Regions from separate parts of the Paenibacillus mucilaginosus 3016 genome, predicted to be linked through region 1. Evidence: riboswitches for the same ligand, from Rfam matches in the RefSeq annotation. Region 1 holds a riboswitch; the other holds the start of a gene.
The links. Region 1 has a riboswitch for cobalamin ahead of cobJ (precorrin-3B C(17)-methyltransferase). Riboswitches for the same ligand answer to the same signal wherever they lie in the genome.
Positions count from the first base shown of each region.

Region 2: it holds a riboswitch for cobalamin, as region 1 does, so the genes downstream of both, PM3016_RS05175 (energy-coupling factor ABC transporter permease) here and cobJ (precorrin-3B C(17)-methyltransferase) in region 1, are expected to answer to the same signal.

Region 1 covers NC_016935.1:7,605,304-7,620,006, forward strand. The annotation lists gene PM3016_RS31515 (cobyrinic acid a,c-diamide synthase CobB) at 1-311, opposite strand, end outside; gene PM3016_RS31520 (cobalt-precorrin 5A hydrolase) at 308-1,597, opposite strand; gene cobM (precorrin-4 C(11)-methyltransferase) at 1,599-2,402, opposite strand; gene cobI (precorrin-2 C(20)-methyltransferase) at 2,399-3,109, opposite strand; gene cbiE (precorrin-6y C5,15-methyltransferase (decarboxylating) subunit CbiE) at 3,102-4,418, opposite strand; gene PM3016_RS31540 (cobalt-precorrin-5B (C(1))-methyltransferase) at 4,467-5,609, opposite strand; gene PM3016_RS31545 (precorrin-8X methylmutase) at 5,616-6,266, opposite strand; gene cobK (precorrin-6A reductase) at 6,266-7,051, opposite strand; gene PM3016_RS31555 (sirohydrochlorin chelatase) at 7,048-8,112, opposite strand; gene cobJ (precorrin-3B C(17)-methyltransferase) at 8,587-10,677, opposite strand; cobalamin riboswitch at 10,963-11,173, opposite strand; gene PM3016_RS31565 (MmcQ/YjbR family DNA-binding protein) at 11,529-11,894, shown strand; gene PM3016_RS40515 (RNA-binding protein) at 12,008-12,400, shown strand; gene PM3016_RS40520 (DUF2935 domain-containing protein) at 12,291-12,716, shown strand; gene PM3016_RS31575 (hypothetical protein) at 12,847-13,539, shown strand; tRNA gene PM3016_RS31580 (tRNA-Gly) at 13,820-13,890, opposite strand; gene PM3016_RS31585 (aldo/keto reductase) at 14,226-14,703, shown strand, end outside.
Region 2 covers NC_016935.1:1,136,619-1,151,321, forward strand. The annotation lists gene PM3016_RS05135 (cell wall-binding repeat-containing protein) at 1-322, shown strand, start outside; gene PM3016_RS05140 (four-helix bundle copper-binding protein) at 405-734, shown strand; gene PM3016_RS05145 (MDR family MFS transporter) at 875-2,116, opposite strand; gene cls (cardiolipin synthase) at 2,266-3,714, shown strand; gene PM3016_RS05155 (TrkH family potassium uptake protein) at 3,804-5,129, shown strand; gene PM3016_RS05160 (energy-coupling factor ABC transporter ATP-binding protein) at 5,237-6,103, opposite strand; gene cbiQ (cobalt ECF transporter T component CbiQ) at 6,104-6,928, opposite strand; gene PM3016_RS05170 (energy-coupling factor ABC transporter substrate-binding protein) at 6,925-7,221, opposite strand; gene PM3016_RS05175 (energy-coupling factor ABC transporter permease) at 7,214-7,984, opposite strand; cobalamin riboswitch at 8,129-8,323, opposite strand; gene PM3016_RS05180 (ABC transporter substrate-binding protein) at 8,418-10,034, shown strand; gene PM3016_RS05185 (ABC transporter permease) at 10,022-11,047, shown strand; gene PM3016_RS05190 (ABC transporter permease) at 11,044-11,898, shown strand; gene PM3016_RS05195 (oligopeptide/dipeptide ABC transporter ATP-binding protein) at 11,986-12,915, shown strand; partial or broken gene PM3016_RS05200 (ABC transporter ATP-binding protein) at 12,905-13,589, shown strand; gene PM3016_RS05205 (hypothetical protein) at 13,717-13,962, opposite strand; gene PM3016_RS05210 (YhgE/Pip domain-containing protein) at 14,050-14,703, opposite strand, start outside.

The DNA of each region.
Region 1 (14,703 bases):
GTCGCTTCCTTGCCGTCATAGAAGCCCATGACGCCCTCGATGATCGAGATGTCGGCATCCGCGCCGGCCCTTTGGTAGATCTCCCGGACGCCCTCGGAGGAGAGCATCCAGGAGTCCAGGTTACGCGAGGCGCGGCCCGTAACGGCCCGGTGGTACGTCGGGTCGATGTAATCCGGCCCGCACTTGAAGCCCTGTACGCGCAGACCCCTGCGCTGCAGCGCCGCCATCAGGCCGATCGTCACGGTCGTCTTGCCTGCTCCGCTGCCCGTGCCGGCGATGATGAGGCCCGGGCGCCCCTTCCGATCGCTCATGACCGTCCTCCCGAAGCGGCGGCCGTGGATGCTTCCCGGCCGGCTGCCGCCTCCGCCGTGCCCGCCGCTTCCGCTTCAGGGAAGGAGAGCAGCCCGACGGAGATCGTCACGTTGCCGCTCTTTTTCTTAGTGAGGACGAGATGGTTCTCTCCTGTATACCGCTTCACAGCAGGCTCGCTGACGCCGTACGCGCCGGTGAACTTGAACACCGTCTCGGACGGGGCCTCGATCTCCATCTCGTTGAGCTCCGCCGGCGTATAGCACTCGAGCGGCCAGCCGTGCCTGCCGCAGACGGCGAGCAACCCTTCCTCGTCCTTCTTGAGGTCGATCGTGCACACCGCCTTCACGCTGCGGATCGAGAAGCGGAGCTCCCCGAGCGTCTCCGCGATGACCGCTTCGATCTCCTCGGCCGCCGTCCCGCGGTTGCAGCCGATGCCGAGCACGATCACCTTCGGACGGTAGAGCACCCCGTTCGCCAGGATGGCCTCCTCATGCGGCTCCAGCTCGCGGTGGGTAACGACGAGCGCCCCATGCGGCGGCTCCTGCAGCGCCGCTTCTATCGTGTCGTAGATGTGGATGTTCGGCGGCAGCGGCGTGTCGAGATGCCACCAGTTCCGCTCGCCCGACTCCTGTACGACGGCGACGCGCTCTTCGTTCACGACAGAGGCGCTCACCGGCGTCAGCTTGTCGGCGGACTCCCACGCCCAGCCGAAGCGGCGGCCGAACAGGTCGACCGCGATCGTCTTCTGCACGTCGGACGCCGTGGTGATGACCGCGCGGGCCTCAAGGGCCGCCGCCACCTCGCGGGTCAGTTCGTTCGCGCCGCCGAGGTGGCCCGACAGCACGGAGATGACGTTCTCCCCCCTGTCGTCGATCACGACGATGCCCGGGTCTTTTTTCTTATCCTGCAGCAGCGGGGCGATCATCCGCACCACCGCGCCGAGCGAGATGATCGAGATAATGCCGTGGTAGGCCGGGAACAGCGCCGGATACAGCATCCGTACGCTGCCGGAGAACAGCCGGATGCCGCGCTCCGCTTCGTCTCCCCGGGCGAACTTGGACATATAGTATACGTCCGCCGCCGGGAAGCTGTCCTGCAGCCGGCGGGCCAGCTCCACCCCGTGCTTCGTGATCGCCAATACCGCGTAGCTGCGGGTCGGCTTCACTACAGGAAGGACGCCCTCCTGCAGCTCGATGATCTCCACCTCACCGTTGGCGGCCGGGGCGGCCGGCCCGGAGGTTACAGACGGCTCGTGAGGTTCCGAACGCTTCGCTTCGTCCGCCATCTTACGCCTTCACTCCTTTTCGGTAGCCGTGCGTGAAGGTTTTGTCGTAGAGCTTCGAACGGTACTCATCCTTCTCATGAATGTTCGGATCGAGCGCCCAGCCCGCCAGAATCATCGCATGGGAGCGGATGCCGTTCACGCGCATGTCCTCATCCAGCTTCTCGAGCGTCGTCCGCACGATGAGCTGGTCGGGCCACGTCGCGCGCTGCACGACCGCCACCGGTGTCTCCGGGCTCCAGCCCGCTTCAGTGAGCTCGCGCACGACCTTCTTCGTCAGCGTCGCGCTGAGGAAGAGCGCCAGCGTGCTGTGATGCGACGCCAGCTCCTTGAGCTGCTCGCGCTCCGGCACCGGCGTGCGGCCTTCCGCGCGGGTGAGGATCAGCGTCTGCGTCAGCTCGGGAATCGTCAGCTCGGCCCCGACGGCCGCAGCCGCAGCGAAGACCGAGGAGACGCCCGGGATGACCTCAATGCCGATGCCTTCCCGCTTGAGCAGGGCCGCCTGCTCCATAATGGCGCCGAACACGGACGGGTCCCCGGTATGCACGCGCACGACCTTTTTGCCCGCCTTCACCCGGTCCACCATCACTTCGACCATCTCTTCGAGGCTCATGCCCGCACTCTGCAGCACTTCCGCCTCCGGCTTCGCCCGGGCAATGAGCTCCTCGCTGACCAGGGAGTCCGTGTAGAGCACAACGTCCGCTTCCTGAAGCAGCCGCAGGCCCTTCACCGTAATGAGATCGGGGTCTCCGGGACCCGCGCCGATAATCTGGATCTTGAGGCTCTCGCTGTTGTTGTGTTCGCTCATTTTCTCACCACCATCAGAGTTAAGTACTCGAGCTCGCGCCCGGCCAGTTCCCGCACATTGCGCCATACCTGTTCCTCGGACGACGTCACCTTCGTGATGACCGACGCCTTGTCCGTCAGTCCGAGGTCGCCGAGCACCTGCAGCATCAGGTCGATGACCTTCGCCACCTTGATGAACACGACGCAGTCGTGGGTTTCGAGCACCCGCCGCATCTCGTCGTAATTCTCCGTAGCCGGAATGACCGCGAACTGCTCGTCGCCGTCCGCCAGCGGAAGGTTCAGCCTGGAAGCCGCCCCGAGCACGGACGAAATGCCCGGCACCGAGACGCACTGCACCTCCGGATGCTTCTCCTGCATGAGGCGCATGAGGTGGATGTACGTGCTGTAGAGCATCGGATCGCCCTCGGTGACAAAAGCGACATTCCGCCCTTCGCTGAGGTGTCCCCACACCGTATCGACCGTCTTGTTCCACTGCAGCTCGAGCGCTTCACGATCCCGCGTCATCGGGAAAATCAGCGGAAGCATGATTTTCTCATCCGTATCGACATACAGCTCCGTGATCTGCAGCGCATAGCTCTTCGCGCCGGATTTCTTGCGCGGATAAGCGATGACCGGCGACTCCTTCAGCAGGCGGAACGCCTTCACCGTAATGAGCTCCGGGTCCCCGGGCCCTACTCCCAGTCCATATAACGTGCCGAGCTTACTCATCGTTCTTCTTCCTCTCTTTCCTGCCCGTCGATGCCGCGGGTTCCCCGTCCGGCCCAGCATCACCCTTGCCCCGCTTCGCGGTAATGATCCAGATCGGGTTCAGCGCTTCGAAGCGCGTCATGTCAAGAATCGGCTTGCTCCGGCTGAGCTGGGCGAGCGTAATGTCCGTCTCGAAGCCCTCCTCGCCGAACGCCTTGGAGGCGGCCGCCAGATTCTCGATCGTCGCCGCATTGAGCACAATCCGCCCGCCGGGCTTCAGCCTCGCGCAGCAGAGAGCCAGCAGTTCCCGCAGTTCGCCCCCGCTGCCGCCGATGAAGACCGCATCCGGGCCCGGGAACCCGTCCAGCCCCTCCGGCGCCTTCGCATGCACGGCCGTGATGTCCGTGCGGAACTTGCGGGCGTTCTGGCGGAAGTTCTCGAGGTCGCCCTCATTCTTCTCCACCGCATACACCGCTCCGTCCCGGGCGATCCGTGCCGCCTCGATCGCCACCGAGCCCGTGCAGGTCCCGATGTCCCACACGACGCTGTCGCGCTTCAGGCCGAGGTTCGCGATCGAGAGGATGCGGACCTCCTTCTTCGTGATGAGCCCCTTGTCCGGCTTGCGCTGGGCGAATTCCCCATCGTCGATGCCGAGCGGCCAGGCCGGCGGCGCTTCGGCGTCTGCCCTCCTGCGCAGCACCACCACATTGAGCGGCGAAAATGCATCATCCGGCGTCTCCGCAAGCGTCTCCAGTTCATGCCAGCCCGTACGCTCCTGCGGCCCGCCCAGATTCTCGCCGACGAACACGCGATACTCCGTCATGCCGAAATTCAGCAGGTACCGCGCAATTGCCCCCGGCGTGTTCTTCTCGTCGGTGAGCAGCGCCACCTTGGCGCAGCCGTCGATCCGCTGGGCCAGGCCCTTCATGCTGCGCCCGTGCACGCTTGTGATCAGGGCGTCCTGCCAGCTCTCGCCCATCCGCGCGAACGCCAATTGCACGGACGAGACTTGCGGCAGCACCTCCACCCGGCCGGGCAGCTTGCCCGCCAGGTAGCCGCCGATGCCGTAGAACAGCGGGTCGCCCGATGCGAGCACCACCGCGGGACGTTCCTCCGCGCGCAGCTTCTCCACCAGCTCACCGAGCCCGCTTTTGAGCACGATCTTCTCCGCCGGATGTTCTTCGAAGAACGTCAGCTGCCGCTCACCGCCGATGAGCACCTCGCTGCCCCGGATCCGCTCGATATACGCAGCCGGCAGACCTGCCGCCCCGTCGTCCCCGATGCCGATCACGGTAATTCGTTTCGCTTCCCTGCTTGGTTCCCCAGTCATTGCTCCTTCGCACACCCTCTCTGCCCATACCTTCCGCGGCTGCCGGGCTTACGCTTCGCCCCACTTCAGGCTCTGCCTCCCGAGCAGCTTCGCTTTCATGGAGATGATGACCGTCTCGACCTCGAGGTCCATCTCCCGCTGCGGTTCCTTGCCCGCCGCTTCCTTCAAGCCTTCCCTGCAGCAATAAGTACTCATGATGTCAAAAAAGGCGCTGCAGCCCATCCCGTCCATGAGATCGCCGACCTGCGCCGCCGTGTTCGCCCCCCGAATCTCCTCCAGCGTTTCTTCGGAAGCTCCTGCCTCCTCGGCCATCCGGGCGAGGAAGCCGAAGTCGACCGGCGCGCTCTTGGAATGCACCATCATGACGCCCTGGGCCACTTTGGAGAATTTGCCCATCATGCCGACGAGGGTCACCTTGCGGATCCCCTGCCTCGCACACTGCTGGATCGCAAATCCCACGAAATCGCCCATCTCCACGAACGCCTCTTCCGGCAGCTCCGGATAGAGGTCCATGCCGAACTTCTCGGTCCGTCCGCCCGTGGACAGGATGACGTGGGTGCAGCCGCCCTTGACGGCCACCCGGATCGCCTGGGCCACACTCGCCTTGTAAGCCGCTGTGGAAAAAGGCACTACAATGCCCCGGGTCCCGAGAATCGAGATGCCCCCGACGATGCCGAGCCGGCCGTTCAGCGTCTTCTTGGCGATCTCCTCGCCGTCCGGCACGGAGACGACCACCCGCACCCCGCGGTGCATGAGCTCGTAGCGGTTGAGCACGTTCGTCACGGCTTCGCGGATCATCTTGCGCGGAACGGGATTGATCGCCGCCTCGCCCACTTCGACCGGCAGCCCCGGCTTCGTCACCCGGCCGACGCCGACGCCGCCGTCGAGCTCAATGCCCGGCTCGCTGCGCCAGCTCACCTCGACGATGATGCGGGCGCCGTGCGTCGCATCCGGGTCGTCGCCGCCGTCCTTGATGACCTCGGCCCAGGCGCGCTCCGGCGAGAAAGAGCAGGCGACGATCTCGAAGGTGACCTCCTGCCCGATGGGCAGCCGGATCGTCGAGTGCGTCTGCCCCTCCTGCACGATCAGCGCTTCGAGCGCCGCCTGGGCCGCCGCCGTTGCGTTGGCGCCGGTGGTGTATCCGTGGCGCAGCGGCTTGTCTTCCTTGCCGTCCTTCTGCGCTTCCGCCATGGCCTCTTACCCCATCTGCTCCGCGAGCAGCGAGATCGCGTTGACCGTCGCCACCGCGACCGGCGAGCCGCCCTTGCGCCCGATATTCGTGATGAACGGAATGTCGAGCTTCAGGAGCTCGTCCTTCGACTCTTCCGCCGACACGAATCCGACCGGCACGCCGACGATCAGGCCCGGCCTTGCTTCGCCGTCCTTCACCATGCGGATCAGCTCGAGCAGCGCCGTCGGCGCGTTGCCGATGGCGTAAATCGCACCGTCCGCTTCCCTTGCCGCCTTGCGGATCGAGATAATCGCCCGCGTCGTGTTCAGGCGCTTCGCCTCCTGCATGACATCCGGGTCCGAGATGTAGACGCGCACGTCGCCGCCGAATTTCTCAATGCGGGGCTTCGAAATGCCCGACTGCACCATCTGCACGTCGGCGATCACCGGACGGCCGCTGCGGATCGCCTGGATGCCGGCCTGGATCGCATCCGGATGGAAGCGCAGGCTGCGCCCGAGCTCAAAATCCGCGGAGGCGTGAATAACGCGCTGCACGACCTTGAACTGCTCGTCCGAGTAATCGTGGGGGCCGAGCTCCTCGGTAATCATTTTGAACGAAATCTCCTCAATCTCCTGCGGCTGAACGCTCAGCGGCTTGAACTCCGTACGAAAATCCATTAGTCCCGCACCTCCTGTAGTAGTTGCAGTCCGGCCAGCTCGGCCGTCACGCCTTCAAAATCCGAATGGGTCACCCCGTACTCCAGCTGCGGGCGCCCGATGACAATCGTATCGATGTCGAGCTCGAGGGCGGCGGACAGCTTCTCCTCCACCGCGCCGACCTGCCCGCTTTCCTTGGTGATGATCGTGGTGACGCCGTAATGCTTGTACATCGCCTGGTTCAGCTCCTTGCCGAACGGACCCTGCATCGCGATGATGTGCTTCTGAGGCAGCCCGAGCGCCTCGCATTTCTCCATGTTGTCCTTGCGGGGCAGCATGCGGGCGACCAGCGTCGTATCCGGCAGCCCCAGCAGTTTCTCGGTAAAAATCTGCAGCGTCTTGCTGCCCGTCGTGAGCAGGATCGTGCCCCGCTTCTCGGCGGCCAGCTCCGCCGCCTGTTCGTAGTCGTCGACGAAGTGGAGCTTCGGGTGGGCCGCATACTGGCCCCGCTCCCGCTCGTAGCGCACGTACGGCACGCCGGCGGCTTCCGCCGCCGCCATCGCGTTGCGCGACGCTTCCTCCGCGAACGGATGAGAAGCGTCGACGACGGCGCGGAAGCCGCGCTCCGCGATCAGCCCGCGGAGCTGTTCGGCGTTCAGGCGCCCGGTCTGCACCGGCAGGCCGGCCTCCCCCAGCGAGGAGGCCGCGCTCTCGGTCACGACGGTGCAGAGCAGCGGATAGCCCGCCGCCTGGATGCGCAGCGCCAGCTCTCTGGCGTCGCTCGTACCGGCGAGGACGAGGATCATACCGGCACCCCTTTTCCCGCCTCCGGCGCCGGCTTGGTGCTGGTATTGTGCGCGTGGTCGTGGCTGTGATCGTGCGCGTGGTCATGGTTGTGCGTGTGGTCATGGTTGTGCGTGTGGTCATGATGATCGTGATCATGATCATGCCCGTGGCTGTGATCATGCGCATGCACATGCCCGTGGTCATGATGGTGATGATCATGATTGTGGTCGTGATGATGATGGTCGTGCCCATGCTCATGATCGTGATGATGGTGGTCCGCATGCTTCAGCGCTTCGATGCGGTATTGGCACATGTCACAGTTGGCCTTGGCCTCACCCATCAGCGCTTCCTCGGCCCGGTCACGCAGAATCTCGCGCAGCATCGGATGGAACCCGAAGTAGTCGGCCAGCACGAAGCTGTGGTCCGGATACTTCAGCGCGAACTCGGCCATCATCGCCTCCATCCGCTTGATCAGCACCCCGGTGAACAGGAAGTAAGGCAGCACGATCACCCGCTTCGCCCCCAGGCGGATACAGCGTTCGATTCCCTCATCCGCCAGGGGAGCCGTCACTCCGATGAAAGCCGTTTCCACATACTTGAACTTCAGGCGCTCCCACAGCAGGCGGGAGACTTTGAACAAATCGCTGTTCGCATCCGCATCGCTGCTGCCCCGTCCGATAACCAGCAGCGCCGTATCGTCATACGCCAGCGAAGGATCGAAACCCGCATCCTGAACGCGGGAGGTGAGAATGTCGAGCGCCAGCTCGTGCACCCCGATCGGCCGGCCGTAATCGAACTGCACCTGCGGATACTGCAGACGCGCCGCATCAATCGCCGCCGGAATATGCAGCTTCGCATGCCCCGCCGCAAACAGCGTGATCGGCACGACCGCCACCTGCGTCGCCCCCCGCTTCACGCACGTTGCAATGCCGGTGCGGATCGACGGCGCTTCGAACTCCAGGAAGCACGTCTCCACAATCGGCACCGTCAGCCGGCTCGTCAGGGAGTCCACCATCTCTCTCACTTCCTGATTCCCTTCCGCATCCCGGCTGCCATGTCCTACAAATAATATCGCCTTCAATACGTCACCCTCCTTGTACCCTCGTTATATGATCGGACCCGCCATCTTTTTCCACTTGTCCGCTACATTATTTTGAAATGGTGCTTAGCCTCGGTAGCCGCCTCTTTCACAAATAGCGGAACTGTAGTTCGCTATTCACCTCTCGAGCGGGCTCTTTTCGTAAATAGCGGAAGTATAGTTCGCTATTTCTCCTTGGACAGGGCTTGAGCCGCCCCCGCAGCCGAAATAAGGAACCTGAGTTCCGCTATTTCCGGGTTTCCCCCTCTGGAACGGCTCAATAAGGCATCCCAGTTCCGTTATTTGCGCTGAGCCGCAGAATAATCGCCTCTGCGGACAGGGAAGGCTTTCCCCCGAGGGATAAAATCATTGTGCGAGGGCTCTACCGGAGCCCCATGCATCACGTCAGCAAGAAAAGCAGAGTATACCGCAGTACTGCGCTTTTATCGCCTATGCCTGGATGTATCCCCTTGCTGCTTAATCGCCGCAGAGGGCATTTTCGATCTCGAACGCAGCCGGTTCGCGGTATTTGAAGCCCTCCACTTCCTTGACGCGGGCAAAATACTTATGGAACCGCTCGTTCGGATGTCCTTTGTCCGCATACCCGCGGACGATGCGCTCAATGGTCTCGATCAGCCGGTCCGGCTCGATCCCTTCCGCCACCGGCACGCCGGGATGAGCATTGCGGCCGACCGTTTTGCCGCCGAGGAACAGATCGAACTTCTCCCGCCGGTAAACGATACCGATGTCTTCCTTCACGGCACCATAGCAGGCCATCCCGCAGCCGTTGAAGCCGATCTTGAGCTCCTTCGGCACCTTCATGCCGCCGAGCTTTCCGTGGATCTGCTCCAGATACGGCACCGAGTCGCCTTTGTCCATATTGCAGAAGTCGCACGCCTTCAGCTGTACTACGTCGCCCACCGGGGCGAGCAGCAGTCCGGCAGCCCTCAGCCGCTTCGTGACGCTGTCCGGGTCCGCGGTCTTCAGCCGAATGAGCAGCTGGTGGTGCGGCGTGTACTCCATCGAGCCCTTCTCGCCGACCACCTCGGCCAGCAGCATCATCTGGGCGCTGGTGATCCGCTTCTCGGCCAACCCCGGCGAGACGGCGAACTCGAGGATCGCCTCCTGCCGGAACAGCCTCGCAGCCGCCGCAGCGCCTGCTGCTGCCGGTGCGGCGCCCTGACCGCTTACGCGTCCGAGCGCCTCCAGCGCCAGGGCCAGCGGCCCCGCGGCGCCGGCCGCCGCCGGTGCCGCTTCGCGCTCGGCTACGGCGACAGCGGCGCTCGACGCCGGGACGCCGGCCGCCGCTGCAGCCGGGCTGTCGCCTACCGGCGCTGCGCTTCCGCCCGCCGGGCGCACCGCTGCCCGCAGCACCGCCGCGTCATGCGCCGCACCGCCGGCCGCCTCTTCGGCCTCCCAGCCATCATCCTCGTCGCCCACCGGCCACGCCCGCTCCGACGCCTGCTGCGCCGCCGTGCCGCCGGCCGCCTCATCGGCCTCCCAGCCGTCGTCCTCGTCGCCTACCGGCCACGCCCGCTCCGACGCCTGCTGCGCCGCACCGCCGGCCGCCTCTTCGGCCTCCCAGCCGTCATCTTCGTCGCCTACCGGCCACGCCCGCTCCGACGCCTGCTGCGCCGCCGTGCCGCCGGCCGCCTCTTCGGCCTCCCAGCCGTCGTCTTCGTCGCCTACCGGCCACGCCCGCTCCGACGCCTGCTGCGCCGCTGTGCCGCCGGCCGCCGTCGCCTCCAGCGACCATGGCTCCGCCTCCTGGCGCAGCCGCTCGTGCGGCCGCAGCGGCTGCACGTCTGCACCCAGCGTATACTTGCGCTGGTAGCCGCGCGGCGTAATCATCAGACCGTCATACACGACGGTCGTCGAGTTGCCGATGATCACGGTCGTCAGCATGCCGATATCATGCTCGAGCATGGCCTCCAGCGTGGTGACCTCGATCTCCTGGCGGTCACGGTAGGCGCTTTTGACAATACCGACCGGGGTGTCCGGCGAACGGTACTTGAGCAGCATCTTCTGCGTCTCGACGATCTGCCGGGTACGCCTTCCGCTGCGCGGATTGTACAGCGCGATGACAAAATCCGCAGCAGCAGCCGCCTCCACCCGGCGGATGATCAGCTCCCAGGGTGTCAGGTGATCGCTCAGCGAGATCGTACACGCATCGTGCATGACCGGCGCACCGAGCAGCGATGCGGTCGAGTTGATTGCCGAGATCCCGGGGATCACCTCGACCTCCACGCCGGTTTCTTTGCGCCAGCCGCGCTCCATCAGCACCTCGTAGACAAGACCGGCCATGCCGTACACCCCCGCGTCACCGCTCGAGATGACCGCCACCTTAAGGCCCGCTTCCGCCTGGCGCACCGCTTCCTGTGCCCGGGAGACCTCCTCCGTCATTCCTGTACGCACGACCTGCTGGTCGCTCAGCAGTCCCCGGATCAAATCCACGTACGTGTTGTATCCGATGACGACATCGCTTTCCTGAATCGCTTCCCGCGCCCGCTGCGTAATGTGCTCGAAGCTCCCCGGTCCGAAGCCGATAATCAATAATTTGCCTTTCATCCTGCTCCCCCTCTCCGCTCTCCCAAACCTTCACGCTTCCCTGCAAGCCCTGCGGATCTATCCGGAACATCAAAAAAAGCATCCTCCTTATGGAAGATGCTTGGACGATTGCGGTTCAAGGTCTTACGTACCCGGGTCCCGGCAGCGGACCGCTCAGCCTCATGGGCCCGATCGATCCTGCCGGCCAGCGGGGTACAGCCTGCTGCCGTTCTCGTTCACCTCCCTATCCGCGTAGGTCGCATGGTGAATGGATGCGGACCGCACCGCCGGGATCCCCCGGAGAATACAGCCGCAGCCGAACAGGCAGGTCTCCTGACTTGCGTCTCATCGCTTCACTCCGCTGCCTTCCCATCGAATGCTCAACAGTGGCTTGTCGTATCGGTGAAGCTCCTCGCTTACAGTGGCGGGACCGTGCCGGAATTTCACCGGCTTCCCTTTTCATCCGAATCCTCTGCCTGCCGGCAGGGATGTCGTCACCTGTTCGTTACCATATATGAAATTGTCGGGTTGGTCATCAGCTTGGTAAATCCTGCATTACTCTTCATGATAGCACGTCCGTTCCGAAACTGTCTACCGCGCAGCCCGGCCACACGGCTCACGCTAAACGCCTCCCGGCTGCCCACGCCCTTTTGCCTGCCGGCACCTCCTCGGTCCTTCCTCCCGAACAGCGGTCATACAGCAGGGGCAGCCTCGCCTCATCACCCTACTCCAGACCATTCCACGCTCCGGCCCCTTATCGTAATCCTGTTCAACAAGAGCCGTATGGGGTATGCTCAAGATGACCGTTCCGCAGTGTGGACCCACCGTTTTTTTCATCTGCCGAACCATTATATGAAAAGGAGACCGCCCTCATGAATCATGCTTATCTTATTGAGCAGGGATTGGCCAAGCCCGGCGTCACCCTCCGCTATCCGTTCGATCCGGCGATGCCGGTGCTCTTTGTCGGCTCCAAGATGTTTGCCCTCCTCAGCACCCACGGCGGCCGGCCCAGCGCCAACCTCAAAGGAGATCCCGAAACCAATTGGCTCCTGCGGGAGAGCCATCCGGACACCGTCCTCCCCGGCTACCACATGAACAAGCGGCACTGGAACACCGTCGTGCTCGACGGCAGCTTAAGCGAAGGCGAGATCCTGGACATGTTAGACGAATCCTACCGGCTCGTGTGCCGCAACCTGCCCAAAGCAGAGCGGCCGCCCATGCAGCAGGAAAGCCGCTGAAGAACCTTCACTCCCCTTCCGTACCGCATCTTTCGGCCTCAGCCGACATCATCCTTCCCGCGGCGACATAAATATGAAGGAAGACGTGTTTGTCTGCCCGAAAGGAGGAACGAATGATGCTGAACGCCGACACAGCCGCCTTCTGGACCCGGAACCTGCGGGACCACGCGCTGTTCGTATACGATACGCTTTCGTCCCAGGAAGAGGCCGAACGCCAGAGGGCGCTGTATTACCTGCGCTGGTTCGATACGCGGCTGAAGGAAGACCCCTCCGCCAATCCGCGGCGGCTGCTGCCCGGTGCGGAGTCCCTGCGGATTTTTCTGCTGCATCTGCTGAGAAGACAGCTCACCGAGGGGCTCGGCATCCCTGCTCACCCCGACTTACATCAGCCACACCGTGTCCGAGAACGAAGAAGCCCTGCGCGTGCTCGGCAGCTCTTCAGGCGCAAGCAGCACCGACCCGCAGCTTCGAAGCCATCTGCTCTGGCTGCCCGTTCTCGCCGGTGACGCCTTTGTCATCCAGGGAGCCCTCGACGAGGTGGAAAAAGAACTCGTCCGCTCCTACATCGGCCATACCCAGCGCTTCGAAGATGCGTACGCGTATGCCGTAGAGCTGGCCGGGTTCCTGCGGACCGGGCTCACCGACTTTCCCGCCATTACTCGCTTCCGCGAGATCGTCCGGCGGGAGACCGAGGCCTTCCTGGTATCGCTCCGCGAACTGGAGCGGCTCGAAGCCGGCAATCTCGTACTCGACAAGCTTCCGCTGGTCTTCGTCGAGCATATCCGGAGGGAAACCGAGTTTTACGTGGGGACGCTGGGGTAGCGTCCTTTTTGCTGTCCACAGGTTTAATGCTGGCGACAGCCGGCTCCTTCTGTAGCTTTATGTAACCTTTCGGCCTCTCTTCCAGTCTATATTTATTATAGAAGAAAACGGTAAAAAAGGAGGCCGCTCCATGTTATCCAGCCGGTTATCGAAGCACCGTTATCCGCCCCTCATGGGCTTAGCCCTGGGACTGATTCTTCTTCTGCTCTCCTCCTGCCAGGTTCCCGGCAGTCCCGCTCCGAACGTGAAGGACACTCCCCCGCCCGGCGTGTTCTCGATCGAGCCTTTCGATCTCTTTCAGGGGAACGACGCCAAATTCAAGGCCCTCGTCGACGGCTACGCCGCGGGGGTGCGCATCCGCAGCACCGCTTCCGGTAAGCTGCTTCTTGCTGAAGTGGAATTGTGGGAAGATGGGGAGAATAAAGGGGTGCAGTCCGTATTTAACTTTCAACTTAGCCCCCCGGACACGCCTCCAAAGACCGGCGAATTCCTCTATACGATCCAACAGCTCTCGTTGGAAAAGGAATCCGCCTGGAAAATAAAAGCCACTTATGCCGTTCCGAGCAGCAGCGGATCCTCTTCCAGCAGCACGACCTTGCCGCCCACTGCCGAAAGTACCATTCACATCTGGAGCCCCATTAATCAGCCGCTGACCGCTCGGGAATCCGAGGGAGCTTATATCTTCGCCTTGGTTGGCGACACAGACATCAGCTTCGACCCGCTCCAATCCGCCCAAAAGGCACCTTGGGCTTATCTCCTCAAGCTGAGCGTCGTTTCATCCGATGAGCTGCCCCACAGACGGCCGCAGCAGAAGAAGCCCTAAAAAGATCCCGACTGGGCTTCTTTCAGGGCTTCCATGATTCGTGCTGTTTACTTCTTCTCCTTCGTCGACTCGGCTGCGTCGGAGTCCTGGTTGTTGCCCGGCTGTCTGCCTTTGCCGTTGTTGTTCGTCGTGTTCCGCGACATCCTGTTTCCCTCCTTTCCTGGGTCTACCTGAATACGGTACCCAGAGGAGAGAAAGTTATGAAGGATCGCTTCAATAAAAAACACACCAACCCACGGACCTTTAGGCCCTCGGGTTGGTGTGCATTCTGACTTTGTTAAGCGGGTGATGGGAATCGAACCCACGCCACCAGCTTGGGAAGCTGGAGTTCTGCCATTGAACTACACCCGCATGCGGTGGATTTGCTTGTTTTTCATTCTATCCCTTGTCCCCCCTATTGTCCATAGTCCGATCGGCCTCCCTTGTTATGTATGAACAGCTCATCCTCTCCCCACCACGCACCACCGTACTATCCATGCCCAAGCTCCCCCGCCTCCCAATTGCATCCCTGCTCCCCCGGCCTGTACAATAAAAGACGAATACCTTCCATAAAAACTGGAAGAAGCGGCCCGCGGCCGGGCAAGCTATAGCGACAAGCTATCAGACGTACAGGTGTATGGCTTCCCGGCGCAGGGCAGGACCAGGCAGGAACCAACCCAACCATAACCCGCAGGAGGGGACGAATCATGAAATACCGCAAGCTGGGCTCGACGAATCTCAAAGTATCCGTTATTGGCGTGGGCACATGGCAGTTCGGAGGCGAGTGGGGCAAGCCGTTCTCCCAAGGGGAGGTGGACGCGATTCTGGACCAGGCGGCCGAATCGGGCATCAACCTGATCGATACCGCGGAATGCTACGGCGACCACACGTCGGAATCGCTCATCGGCGATTATGTGTCCCGCAGGCGCCGGGAGGATTGGGTGATCGCGACGAAGTTCGGGCATAAGTTCCACGCCCATCTGGACCGGAGCCAGCACTGGTCCCCGCAGGAAGTGCTCGATCAGCTGGATGCTTCCCTGAAAGCCCTGCGGACGGATTATATCGATCTCTACCAGTTCCACTCGGGCTCCGACGAAGCCTTCGACCAGGACGAGCTCTGGACCCTGCTCGACAAGCAGGTGAAGGCCGGCAAGATCCGCCATCTCGGCACCTCGATCGCCAGCA
Region 2 (14,703 bases), 2.3 Mb from region 1:
TGCGCCCCTGCTCTGGACGGACAAGGAGAAGATGCCGGAGAGCGTGCACCAGTATGTGATGTCCCTGCAGCCGAAGTTCAAGAAGTCGCCGACCGAGGGGCCGTACAACCATGCGTGGCTCACGGGCGGCGAGGATGTGCTGAGCGCCGCGGCGCAGGGCGAGATCGATACGATGCTCGAGATCGTATCGGAGTCCGGCGAGGGCCATGGAGCGCATGGCGCGGGAAGTGCAGCCGGGGCAGCGTCCGAAGCACGCACGCCGGCAGAGACGCCGAAGGCGGACGCTGCAGGCGCCGGCGGGCATGAGGGAATGCATCACTGATGCACGAACAGGTCGGATGCCGTGTAGCAGGCCTGCCGGAAGGGTAAGGAATAGGGACTACCTTTCCGAAGGAGGCTGACCCATGTCACACGAGCGGTTCCATGCGTGTATTGAAGAATGCATCCGCTGCATGCAGGCGTGCAACCACTGTTATTACGCCTGTCTGGAGGAAGAGCATGCCGCGATGATGAAGGAATGCATCCGGCTCGACCGGGAGTGCGCGGAGCTCTGCGCTTTCGCCGCGCAGGCGATGTCCATGAGCGCTTCGTACGCCATGGACGTCTGCCGGCTCTGTGCGCAGGCCTGCGAAGCCTGCGCGGAGGAATGCCGCAGGCACGATCATGCCCACTGCCGGCGCTGTGCCGAAGCCTGCCTCTCCTGCGCGGAGGCGTGCCGCACCATGCTGGCATGAGGCTGTGCGGCCCACCCAGGCATGGGCGTCTTCCCTCAGCCCGATCGCTTGGCGGCACGCACAACGCGCCAAAAACCAACCGGCTACCAGCCTCCGGTTGGTTTTTGGCGTTCCTGCCGTCCGAAGAGAGAAGAAGCGGATCAGTCGGCCTGCTCTCTTCGGGCGGCTTCGAACAGCCGGTATCCCCGCCAGTAGAAGACAAGGCCGCCCAGCGTCACAGCGGCCATCAGCGCGAAGAGGGTCTCTCCCCCGTAAGCCGTCAGCAGGAAGCCTCCAAGGACCGGCCCGATGAAGTGTCCGAGTCCGGAGAACGACTGGGCGCCGTAGTAGGTCCCCCTCATCTCCTCGGGCGCAAGCTTGTCGATCAGCACGTTCCCGGCCGGGTAGGTGAGGATCTCCCCGAGCGTGAAGAGGAACATGGAGAACATGAACGCCCACCAGGAGCCTGCGAGCGCGTAGCCCACATCTCCGAGGGCGAACAGGAGCGTCCCGGCCGTAATGGTCAGGAGCGGGCCTCTCGGCTGAAACAGGCGGGTGAGCGGCACCTGCAGTGCGACGACCGTGACGGCATTCAGGGTCATGAGCAGGGCAAACAGCGCGGCACCCTCGGCGACCTTGCCTTCCACGTACTGGGAGAGGGTCACCATCATCTGGGAGTAGCTGAGCGCGCCGATGACGGAAGCGGCGATATAATAGCGGAAGACAGTATCCCGGGTGATGACGCGCCATGCCGAACGGACCGTCACCGGGCTGCGGCGCTCCCCTTCGATCCGGCGGATGCCGAAGGTCTGCAGCAGCACATACAGTGCGGCCGCGTAGAGGAGATAGATGAGGCCGGTGAGCAGAAACGGCAGCCAGGCCTGCGCCGCCCCGGCATAGGCGCCAAGCAGCGGGCCGATGGCCACGCCGATATTGATGGCCAGGTAGCGCAGCGAGAACATGTTCAGCCGCTTCTCCGGCGGCGTGATGTCCGCCATCAGCGCCTGGGACACCGGCTCATAGAGCGAACGGGCGAGGCCGTTCAGAATATTGAGCAGCATGAAGGCCAGCGGCGCCTTGGCCAGCGCGAAGCCGGTGAAGACCGCCGCCCATGCCAGCAGGGCGGCCATGAGAATGCTCTTGCGGCCGAAACGGTCGGATAGTGCGCCGCCGACGAAGCCGCCGATCGTGCCGGCCAGCGAGCCGAGGCCGATAATGGCGCCGATAAGCAGGGGGCTGAGGCCCGACTGCTTGGCCAGGTAGATCGCAAGGAAAGGCATGCTCATGGAGGAAGCGACCCGGGCCATAATCGTGCCGAGGAGCAGCACGTGGACGATAGGGTGGTACTCCCTGAGGAACAGGGTGGTACGGTCTCGTCCGGACCGCAGCAGGTTTGCGAGCATAGTGAAGCGGCCCCCTTTTTAACCTTGGGTCAGTAGTTGAACCGGATTACATTATACCGGAAAGCCCACGGGCTGCCTAGCAAGAACTGGAACCGACGGCAGGGCGTGGTATACTACAGAGTAGGCGTCATAAATGCAGGAGGCTGACCATGAACCTTCCTTCCGTACTGCTCGGCTTGGTGTTTGTACTTAATATGGTCTCGGCGGTCGTCGTCATCTTCAAGGAAAGACGCGATGTGGGATCGACCTGGGCATGGCTGCTCGTCCTGTTCTTCGTTCCCCTGCTGGGCTTCATTCTCTACCTGTTCTTCGCCCAGAATTTCAGAAGGCACCGCCTGTTTCAATGGGACGACCTGAACAAGCTGGGGATCGACGAGATTGTCGGGGAGCAGCTGGCCCGGATGAGCAGGCGGGAATTCGAATTCAGGAGCGAAGCGGCCCGGGCGAACCGGGACCTGATCTACATGCATCTGATCAACAATCAGGCGCTGCTCACGGAAGAGAACCGGGTGGACCTGTTCACCGACGGCCGGGAGAAGTTCGAACGGCTCTTCCGGGATATCGCGGAGGCGCGGGAGTATATCCATCTCCAGTATTACATCATTCAGAACGATGAGCTTGGCCGGCGGCTGATCCGCGCCCTGACGAAGAAGGCGAATGAGGGGCTTAAGGTCCGCGTGCTGTATGACGAGCTGGGCTCGAGGAACCTCGGCCGGGCGTTCTTCCGCGAATTCCGGCAGGCCGGCGGGGAAGTGGAGGCCTTTTTTCCATCCCGATTCCGTCTCATCAACTTCCGGATGAACTACCGGAACCACCGCAAGCTGGTCATTATCGACGGAACGACGGGGTATGTCGGCGGCTTCAATGTAGGGGACGAATACCTGGGACTGCATCCGCGGTTCGGGTATTGGCGGGATACCCATGTCCGCATTCAGGGCCCGGCGGTCTATGCGATGCAGATCCGCTTCATCCTGGATTGGAACCAGGCGTCTCGGGACTACGATATCATCTACGTGCCGAATCTGTTTCCGGCGCTGAGGTCCGAGGGGAACGTCGGCGCCCAGATCGTGACGAGCGGGCCCGATACCGAATTCGAGCATATCAAGAACGGTTACCTGAAAATGATCTCTTCAGCGTCCGAGTCGATTTACATCCAGACGCCCTATTTCGTGCCGGATGCGAGCATTCTGGATGCGCTGCGGATCGCCTCCCTCTCCGGCGTGAAGGTGAACATCATGATTCCGGATAAGCCGGATCATCCGTTTGTCTATTGGGCATCCCTATCTCATATAGGAGAACTGCTGAAGACGGGGGCGACCGTTTATCTCTACGGGAACGGCTTTATCCATGCGAAGACGCTGGTGGTTGACGGGCAGGCCGCCTCGGTCGGAACGGCGAATATCGACGTGCGCAGCTTCAGGCTGAACTTTGAAGTCAACGCTTTCCTCTACGACGAGGGGATCTGCCGCGAGCTGACGGAGGCGTTCCACCGGGATATCGCGGTGTCCCGCATTCTCACGCTGCAGGAGTACCGGCGCAGACCCGCCTGGATCCGCTTCAAGGAATCGATCTCGAGGCTGCTGTCGCCGATTTTGTAAAAGGAACGGACCGTGCCGCCCCGGAACAGCGTTGTCTCGCTGCCGGGCGGTGCGATCCCTACAACTGAATAGAAGGAGGTGGAAGCCCTTTGGTTGGAAACAAATCGTTCATTACTCCGCCGCGCATCCTGGCCGCGGGCTTCGCTCTGATCATCGCGGTCGGAACGTTCCTGCTGGCCCTGCCGGCGGCTTCACAGAGCGGCCAGCGCATCCCGCTGATGGATGCGCTGTTCACCGCCGTGTCGGCAACCTGTGTCACCGGCCTGGTGGTGATGGATACGGGCAGGACCTTCTCCCTGTTCGGGGAGATCGTCATTCTCGTGATGATCCAGCTGGGCGGGATCGGATTCATGACTACGGCAACCTGGATCGCCCTGGCGCTCCGGCGCCGAATCTCGCTGAGAGACCGCCTCGTGCTCAAGGAATCGCTGAACCAGGACAGCGTGGAGGGCATTGTCCGGCTGATCATCAAAGTGTTCATCTATGCGTTTACGGTGGAAGCGGGGGCTTCCCTTGTTTTTGCGGCGCAGTGGGCGGAGGAGGTGCCCTGGAAACAGGCTCTCTATTATGGGGTATTCCACGCGGTTTCCCTGTTCAATAATGCGGGATTCGAGATTATCGGCGGCTTTGTTCCCTATGTGCATGATGTGGGCATCAATTTCGTCTCGATGTTCCTCATTGTGGCGGGAGGACTCGGCTTTATCGTGATGTCCGACCTCGTGGACTATCCGCGTACGAGGAGGCTGTCCCTGCACAGCAAAGTGGTCCTGTCGGTGTCGGGGCTGCTGACGTTAACCAGTGCGGTGATCTTCCTTGTATTCGAGTTTGCGAATGAGCGTACGCTGGGCCCTATGGCGCTGGAGGACAAGCTGCTCGTCTCCGTGTTCCACGCCATCAGCCTGCGCTCGGGGGGGATCAATACCGTGGATATCGCCGGACTGCATGCCGCCACCCAGTTCATGATGGTGATCATGATGTTCATCGGGGCGGCTCCGGGCTCGACGGGAGGCGGGTTGAAGATTACGACCTTCGCGCTTCTTGTAGGGGCCGTCAGGGCTGTACTTACGGGCAAGGAGGATGTGGTGCTGTTCCGGTACCGCATGCCGAAGCGGCTGATCCAGAAGGCGGTTACCATGGCACTGATCGCCGTAGGGGTGATTGTGTCGGCCACGATGATTCTGCTGACGCTGCAGGACCGGGATTTCATGACCGTCCTGTTCGAGGCGACGTCCGCCTTCGGTACAGTGGGGCTCAGCATGGGACTGACACCGGAGCTTACGCCGGCCGGACAGGGCGTCATCATCCTGCTGATGTTCGTCGGACGGGTCGGGCTGGTCACGCTTGCGTTTGCGCTGCAGAGCCGGCCGCCGAAGGAGCTGTACCGGTATCCGGAAGGCCGGATCATTATCGGCTGAGCTGAATTGAAAGGGATGCCCAAAAAGAAGCTGACGACCGCAGGAGTGCGGAGGTCAGCTTCTTTGGGCTGCATCGGGGGCGTAAGCCGGCTGTGGAGCGGTTCCGGTCAGAAGCCGGCCAGGAGCCGCTTGAACTCCGCGGTGCTGCGCGGGGGAGGGGCGCTGCCGCGCACGGAGGCGGGGAGCGCTTCCCACAGCTCAAGCAGGCAGGGGAGTGTGATGCCGATCGAGCGAAGGTCTTCCCTGCGGCCGAAGACCTCCTCCGCCGTGCCTTCGAGCAGGCAGCGGCCGCCGTCCATCACGAGCACCCGGTCGGCCCAGGCATAGGCGAGGTTCGTATCATGCGTCGCCATCACCACCGTCACGCCGCTCTCGTGGATCCGGTCAAGCTCACCGACCAGCCGCTGTTCCGAGGCCGGGTCCAGGTAGGCCGTCGGCTCGTCGAGCAGAAGCAGCTCGGGCTCCAGCACCAGGACCCCGGCGAGGGCGGTGCGCTTCTTCTGGCCGAGGCTCAGGTGGTGGATCGGCGTGTCGGCCAGGGCCGTGAGCCCCATGGACTCCAGGATGGCGCCGGTGCGCCGGCGGATCTCGGCTTCCGGGATGCCGGCGTTCCGCAGCCCGTACGTAATGTCCTCATACGGGGTGTTCAGGATCAGCTGATGCTCGGGATCCTGGAATACCAGGCCCGCCCGCTGCCGCCACTCCCGCAGGGCGGAGGGCTGGTAGGAGACCGGCTGTCCCTTCCACAGCAGCTGTCCGGCTGCCGGGCGGTGAATGCCGACGGCATGCAGGAGGAAGGTTGATTTGCCGGAGCCGTTGTGGCCGCAGATGGCGGTTTTGCGTCCGGCGGCAATGGACAGCGTCAGCCCGTGCAGCGCATTCTGCCGTGTGCCCGGGTAGTTGAAAGCAAGACCGCGTGCTTCCAGTAGGGGCGGGGAGACATTGCTCCGCTCACGCTCAGGCAAGATGCTCATTCAGGCGCCCCCTCCCCAGCGAAGTCCGGCCTCTGCGGTGAGGAGCAGGAGCAGCCCCGCCCATCCTTCCCGCCGGAAGCGCGGCGGCACGAATCTGCCGATCTCGGATGCCGGCAGGATGTCCCCCGTATAGCCTCGTGAGGCAAGGCCTTGGGACAGGCCTTTGTAGCGCTCCATCGTCCGGCCGAAGAGGCGGAATACCAGCGCCGCCGTGTCCTGCAGCCGTCGCCGGAAGCCGGTTTGGCCTCCTCTGGCCCGCTGGGCGGTATAGAGCTGCTGGGCCGTCTCCGTCAGCAGGAAGAGGAACCGGTAGGTGATCTGCATAAGCTCGATCACAAGCAATGGCACCCGCAGGGTTCTCAGGACGAGCAGCAGCTTCGGGAAGGGCGTCGTCAGCATCAGGAAGAACATGCAGCAGAGCCCGGCCAGCATCCGCAGGAACAGGGTGGCAGCCGTGTGGAGTCCGTTTCCTGTTACATACACCGTCCAGGAAGGCAGGGAGAGAAGGGTCCACCTGCTCTCTGCTGCGGCGCCGGCGTCAGAGGCCGCAGGCAGAGTGGCCGACGGTACGAATTCGATGAGAAGCGCCGGCAGGCTGGCGGCATAGAACACACAGGCGCTGCCGAGGAGCGTCAAGTAGAAGAGCGGCGGCACCCCGGCATGGCGGAGGGTCCAGCGGAGCATCCAGAGGATGACCAGCAGCTGGACCGGTCCATGTGCGGCGTAGGCGAGCAGGAGCAGGGCGGCGGCAAGCCCGGATTTCCACAGGGGGGAGACGTCCTCCATCCGGTTCGTGCAGGCAATCGTATCGATCTGCCGGATCATGATGCGTCCTTGCCCTCCTTGCTTTTGGTGGCCCGGCCCTTGAAGTAGCCGAAGACATAGCCGATGAACCCCGCGCCCGCCGCCGCCTGAAGGGCGAACAGCATGCTCTCCGTCTCGGCCGGGGGCTCCAGCAGAGGGGCGATCCAGGGGACGTAGGCGGGGGCGATGGTGCCGATGAGCTCTTCGGCGGCGCCGTCCGCACCGCCGAAGTCTCCCTCCACCAGGAGGAGGGGGACGGCGGACAGCAGGATGACGGCGGTCAGGATGAGCAGGTTTTTGGCCGTATTAGTCATGGGTACGGACTCCTTTCATTCGGCTCTGCAGCAGGGAGAGCTCCGAGGGGCTGTGGGCCTGCAGCCAGTTCCAGATGAGTACGGTGAGCAGTCCTTCCGTAACAGCCAGAGGAACCTGTGTCACAGCGAAGATCCCTCCGAATTTGGCCAGCGAGCCGAGGACCCCGCCGCTTTCGGCAGGGAAAGCGAGGGCCAGCTGAACGGATGTCACAATGTAGGTAGTGAGATCGGCTGCGGCTGCCGCGGCGAAGATGGAGAGCTTCGGGCGGCCCGAGACGCGGGACAGGGAGCGGTACACCGCATAGCCTGCCATAGGACCAGCGACCGCCATGGAAAAGGCGTTCGCGCCGAGGGTCGTCAGCCCGCCGTGGGCGAGGAGCAGGGCCTGAAAGAGCAGGACGATCGAGCCGAGCACGCTCATGGGCAGCGGGCCGAACATCACGGCCCCGAGGCCGGTTCCGGTAGGATGCGAGGAGCTGCCGGTCACCGACGGAATCTTGAGAGCCGACAGCACGAACGTAAAGGCGCCGGCGAGGCCGAGCAGGAGCTTGAGCTCGGGGGCCTCCCGGGTAATCCGCTGCAGGGACCGGAGCCCCAGCACGAAGAACGGAATGAACGCCGCCCACCAGAACAGCGTCCACCCGAGGGGAAGGAAGCCCTCCATGATGTGCATGGCGTATGCGGACTGCGGTGAGCCGGCCAGCAGGTATACCGTGAGTCCGAGGACAAGCAGCAGCGTGGCAGCAGGTTTGGATGATGGCATGTTCTTTTGAATTCCTCCCGTGTCAAAATAGGTATGCACAAAAAAACCAATCCCAAGGGATTGGTCACGGGTACGTCGCAATAGACGGCAACGGGCTGCCCCTGCCGCATCATGTCTCGTACACCTCTCCTCTCCGCGAAGGCATCTGGGTGCTCGGATTAGGTAGGTCTCCTGGCTCTCGGCTCATCATCTTCGCCCGTCTTCCCTGATGTCTTGCGTCATCAAGTGACATGGGTGGGCGGGACTCCCCGAATACAGTGGCGGGACCGCTCGGGAGTTGCACCCGATTCCCTGTTACCCCCGGTCTTATCCCGGGGCACCTAATCTTTTCCTCCTCAACGTAACACAAAGCGATGACTTTGTCCATGATCTGTGTTACTATTTAAACGTTTTGTGTTACGGATTACCTGATGGTGGAAGGAGGGTGGACGTTGTGAAAATCCAATGGCAATGGGCCCTGGGGGCTGTGCTGGCCGGGGCCCTGATGCTCTCCGGCTGTACGGCCGGCAAGGCTGTGGTGCCCGCCGCAGGAGAGGGCGCTGGGGCCCTCCCCAAGGAGGAGCTGGTGCTGGCGATCGGCGGTGAGCCGGAAGCGGGCTTCGACCCGACCACCGGCTGGGGACGGTACGGCTCACCGCTGTTCCAGAGCACCCTGCTGAAGCGGGATAGCGACCTTCAGATCGTGAATGATCTCGCGGAGAGCTATGAGACCGGAGGGGGCGGCCGGGTCTGGACGGTCAAGCTGCGCCGGGACGTCCGCTTCTCTGACGGAAAGCCGCTGACGGCGGCGGATGTGAAGTATACGTTCGATACGGCGGCCAAGAGCGGAGCCGCCCTGGATCTTGGCAATCTGCAGGAGACGGCCGCACCGGATGACTACACGGTCGTGTTCACCTTGAAGGAGCCCCAGTCTGCTTTCGTGGGGATGCTGGTGTCCACGGGTATTGTACCGAAGCATGCCCACGGTCCGGCGTACGGGGAGCGGCCGGTGGGATCGGGACCCTACAAGCTTGTGCAGTGGGACAAAGGACAGCAGCTGATCGCCGAGCTCAACCCTGAATACTACGGGGCCAAACCGTCGTTCAAGAAGCTGACGTTCCTCTTCCTGAACGAGGATGCGGCCTTCGCGGCGGCGAAGGCGGGCCAAGCGGACATCGTGTCGGTCCCTCCGGCGTTCAGCAAAGGGCTGCCGGCCGGCATGCGGCTGGAGGCGGTTCATTCCGTGGATAACCGGGGCATCCTGTTCCCGTTCGTGAAGTCGGGAGGCCGTACGCCTGAAGGATATCCCATCGGCAACGACGTTACGGCCGATCCGGCCATCCGGCAGGCCGTCAACAAGGCGCTTGACCGCAAGGCGCTGGTGGAAGGCATTCTGGAAGGCTACGGCACTCCGGCTTACACGCTGAATGACGGGCTTCCCTGGTTCAACAAGGAGGCGGTGGTGGCCGACGGGGACCTGCCGGGGGCCCGGAAGCTGCTCGAGGCTGCAGGCTGGCAGGACAGCGACGGAGACGGTGTGCGGGAGAAGGGCGGCCTGAAGGCGGAATTCCCCCTGCTCTACCCCTCCGGCGACGTGACCCGCCAGTCGCTTGCGATCGCGTCCGCCGACATGCTGAAGGGGCTGGGCGTCCGCATCACGGTGCATGGCAAGAGCTGGGACGATATCGAGAAGGAAATGCATGCGAGCGCGGTGCTCTTCGGCTTCGGCAGCCATGACCCGCTGGAGATGTACCATGTGTACGGCAGCCGGTTCAGCGGCGTGGACTACTACAACCCGGGCTATTACAGCAATCCCGCCGTGGATGCCTATATGAATCAGGCCCTGCGGGCGGGCAGCGAGAATGAAGCGCTGGAATACTGGCGCAAAGCCCAATGGGACGGCACGACGGGCCTTAGCGGCAGGGGGGACGCCCCGTGGGCCTGGCTGGTGAATCTCGACCACCTGTATCTGGTGAAGCAGGGGCTCGACATCGGGCGGCAGCAGATTCATCCGCACGGCCACGGCTGGCCTGTGACGGCGAACATCGAGGCTTGGCGATGGAAGCCTTAAGGGAGAGCCGGCAGCAGCCGGCGGCTCGGGCCGACCTGCCGCTTCTGCTGCTGCGGCAGGCGGCGAAGCTGGTGCTGCTCCTGCTCACCGTAAGTGTCATCTCATTCGCGCTTGTGGAGATCTCGCCGGTGGATCCGGTGCAGGCTTATATCGGCGCCGATCTGATGCGGGTGGGCAGCGAGCAGCGGGAAGCGATCGCCGCACACTGGGGGCTGGACCGCCCGCCGGCGGAGCGCTTCGCGAAGTGGCTGACCTCGCTGGCCTCCGGCGATCTCGGCGAGTCCATGATCTACCGTCAGCCGGTGGCCGAGGTGATCGCCGAGCGGTTCCGGAGCTCGGCCGCGCTGATGGGCACGGCCTGGCTGTTCTCCGGCGCTCTGGGCTTCAGCGCCGGCGTGCTGGCCGCCATGCGGCGGGGAACCTGGACGGACCGGTTCATCCGCTGGTTCTGCTATACGCTGGCGGCGACACCGGCCTTCTGGCTCGGGCTCCTGCTGCTGCTCCTCTTCGCTGTCCGGCTGGGCTGGTTCCCTGTCGGACTCAGCGTGCCTGCGGGAGTGCCGGCCTCTGAGGTGACGCTGGCCGAGCGCATTCACCATATGATTCTCCCTGCACTGACCCTGAGCATCGTAGGGATTGCGCCCATCGCCCTTCATACACGGGAGAAGCTGCTCGAGGTGCTCGGCACCGACTATATCCTCTTCGCCAGAGCGCGGGGGGACCACGGCTTCAGGCTCTTCTTCCGCCATGGGCTGCGCAATGTAGCCCTGCCGGCGGTGACGCTGCTGTTCGCCTCGTTCAGCGAATTGTTCGGCGGCGCGGTGCTGGCCGAGCAGGTCTTCTCCTATCCCGGCCTCGGGCAGGCCACGGTGGAGGCCGGGCTGCGGGGCGATGTGCCGCTGCTGCTCGGGATCGTGCTCTTCAGCACCGTGTTCGTCTTCAGCGGCAACCTGCTCGCAGAGCTGGCTTACCGCGGGATCGATCCGAGACTCCGGGAAGGGGGAGAGGGATGAATCCTGGAACACAGAATCCTGTCTCGGCGCCCATACACCGGCAGCCTAAGCGGGCTTGGCCGGGGGCCGTTACGGCGGCCGTTCTGCTCGTCCTCCTCATCCTGGGGGCCTTGCTTCTGGACGGCAGCGGGCTGGAGAGCCGGCTGGACCGGCGCAACCTGCCTCCAAGCATCGCTCATCCCTTTGGGACGGATTGGCTCGGCCGGGATATGCTGACGCGTACGCTCAAGGGGCTGCTGCTCAGCACCCAGGTGGGCTTGACGGCCGGGGCCGTCAGCGTCCTGATCGCCGCAGCGCTGGGTCTGCTGGCCGCGGCGGGCGGCCGAGCCGCGGACCGGCTCGTCACGTGGCTGGTCGATCTGTTCCTGAGCGTGCCGCATCTGGTGGCCCTGATCCTGATCGCCTTTGTCCTCGGGGGCGGTGCCAAAGGAGTCATTGTGGGGGTGGCCCTGACGCACTGGCCGTCCCTCTCCCGGGTTATCCGGGCGGAAGTGCTCTATCTGCGGTCGGCCGAATTCGTGCAGGTGTCCGCGCGCCTCGGACGCTCGAGATGGTGGATCGCGACGCGGCATATGCTGCCGCATCTCGTACCGCAGCTGCTGGTAGGGCTGCTGCTGGTCTTTCCCCATGCGGTCCTCCATGAAGCGGCGGTTACCTTCGTCGGCCTGGGCCTGTCCCCGCACGAGCCGGCGATCGGCATCATCCTGTCGGAGTCCATGCGGCATCTGTCGACGGGGATGTGGTGGCTCGCCTTGTTTCCGGGCCTCTGCCTGCTCCTGACGGTGCTGGCCTTCGGCCGGCTGGGGGAGGCCCTGCGGCAGCTTGCCGATCTGCCGGGCAGGCAGGAGTAGAGCCGGACAAGAGCGGAGCCCCAAATGGGGGCGTACACCCTTGTTTTGGGCGCTTCTCATGAAAGTGAAAAGAAGGAGAGGAAGGAAATGACGGCATTGCTCCAGGTGGAAAACTTGACCATCCGCTTCCCGGCGCCCGGCAGGGGGCTGGGCTCTCGGAAAGAGCTGACCCCCGTGCAGGGGCTGAGCCTGAGCGTTGGGACAGGAGAGATCTTGGCGGTGGTCGGCTCCAGCGGGTCGGGCAAGAGTCTGCTGGCCCATGCGGTTCTCGGCATTCTGCCCCGCCAGACGAAGGTCACCGGCACCCTCCGGTTCCGGGGGGAGGAGCTGACGCCGGCGAGGCAGGCGGCGGTCCGCGGTCGGGAGATAGCGCTGGTCCCGCAGTCCGTCACGTTCCTGGATCCCCTGCTGCAGGCCGGACGGCAGGTCCGCTACGGCGTGAACGAGGGGGATCCGGCCGCGGTCCAGCGCAGCCTCTTCCGCCGGTACCGCCTGGCCGAGGCGGTGGAGAAGCTCTTCCCGTTCCAGCTCTCCGGCGGGATGGCGAGGCGCGTGCTCCTGGCGGCGGCCACGGCCGGCGGCGCCGGGCTTGTCATCGCCGACGAGCCGACCCCGGGGCTCGACAGCGAAGCGGTGAGGGAGGCGCTTGGACGGCTTCGGGAGCTGGCGGACGGGGGCTGCGGGGTCATGCTCATCACGCACGACATCGAGTCCGCGCTGACGGTGGCGGACCGGGTGGCGGTGCTCTACTCCGGCACCGTGGTGGAGACGGCGGCCGCCGCCGAGTTCGCCGGCCGGGGGGAGGCGCTGCGCCACCCGTACACGCGGGCCTTATGGCGGGCGCTCCCGGGCAGCGGCTTCACTCCGCTGCCGGGCTTCCAGCCGGCGGCCGGCGAGCTGCCTCCCGGCTGTGCCTTTGCCCCGCGCTGCGGTCAGGCGGACACCGCCTGCGGGCAGGAACGGCCTCCGCTGCGGGAGCTGCGGGGCGGAACGGTGAGGTGCGTCCATGCGACATGAGCCTGACGTTCGGTTGAAAGCGGAGGCCCCCGGACCGGCCGCCGCCGGCCTGCAGGGGACGGGGCTGGCCTACGGCTATGTCCGGGGCGGGCTGCTCTTCCGCAGACTGGACTGCCGGATCGGCCCGGGCGAGGTCGTCGGGCTGGGCGGACCCAGCGGAAGCGGCAAATCGACGCTCGGCCGCCTTCTGGCCGGGTACCTCCAGCCGCACGAAGGGCAGGTGACCCTGGACGGCGGGAAGCTGCCGGACAAGGGATACCACCCGGTGCAGCTGGTGTTCCAGCATCCGGAGCAGGCAGTCAACCCGCGCTGGACCATGAAGAAGGTGCTGGAAGAGGGCGGAGGAAGCGAGGAGAGCCTGCTCCAGGCCCTGGGCATCGCACCGCAGTGGCTGGACCGGCGGCCGGCCGAGCTCTCGGGCGGGGAGCTGCAGCGCTTCTGCGTGGCCCCGGGCGCTCGGCCCGCGCACCCGCTTCCTGATCGCCGACGAGATGACGGCGATGCTGGATGCGATCACCCAGGCCCAGATCTGGCAGGTGGTGCTGGAGCAGGTGGAGCGCAGGGGCCTCGGCGTTCTGGCTATTTCTCACGATCCACAGCTGCTCCGGCAGGTGTGCACGAGAATGATGGACTGGAGAGGGCCTGCCCCGGAAGGCTCAGGCGGAGGCTCGTGACGCTGCGAAGGCCGGGCTTGTCCCGGCAAGCCGGCGGCCTTAGCACAGACATACGCGGTTCAGACACAAACCAAACAGGCTGACGGAACTCCTCCGTCAGCCTGTTTCATTTTGCAGGCGTTTCGCCTTATTTGCGTTTCGCCTTTTTCTTCTTCGACAGGACCTGCGCTTCAGCCGCGCCCGTCAGAGGGGAAGGGCAGAACTCATCGCGGACCGTATACGTGACGATGTGGCACGGAACCGGAACGCAGTGATGCCGGTTGACGATCTCGACGTTGTGGATCACCTCGACGATCTGCGGATGATAGAAGTCACGGTACACTTTGCGCGGAGGATCGAATACCCGCTGGGTCGGACATTTCGGACAAGACATGATGTTTCACTCCTCTTCTTGAATTGAACCTCACCCCCAGTATATGTACCCCCGGGACATCCGGTCTGTTTGTTTGTCCCGCCCCGGTCACGAGATCACCTTGGTCATTTTCGCTTTCTCCGCAGCCCGTTTGGTATAAGGGGCCAGCGGCTTCTTCAATCCGAGGGCAAGCGCATAGCTGGCCGGGATGAAGGCGAGCAGGCAGAGCGCATCCCGTATGACGGTTTTGGGCAGCATGCCGCCCACCGTCTCCCGCAGCAGAGAGATCGCATAGGTGAACGGGACGAAGGGATTGACGCTCTGAAAAAAGGGCGAGGCCGTAGCGATCGGGAACGTGCCGCCCGAGCTTGTGAACTGCAGCACCATGAAGATGATCGCAATCCCTTTCCCGGTATTGCCGAAGACGGACACGAGGGTGTAGGTAATCGTCACGAACACTGCACTGATCAGAACCGAGAAGAGAACGAACCAGCCCTTGTCCACCACATAGACGCCGAGCAGGTAAATATCGCCGAGCGTCAGGAACAGCGACTGCAGGGCGCCGATCGTCAGGAAGGTCAGCAGCCGGCCGAGATAGAGCTCATAGCCCTTATAATGACCGTACGACTCATCGACATCGATTCGAAGAAGCGAGATGAGCAGGGTGGCGCCGACCCACAGGGACAGCACGGCATAAAAAGGGGCCATCGCCGAGCCGTAGTTGGGCACCGGGTACTTGCGGTTCTCTTCAAGGACCACAGG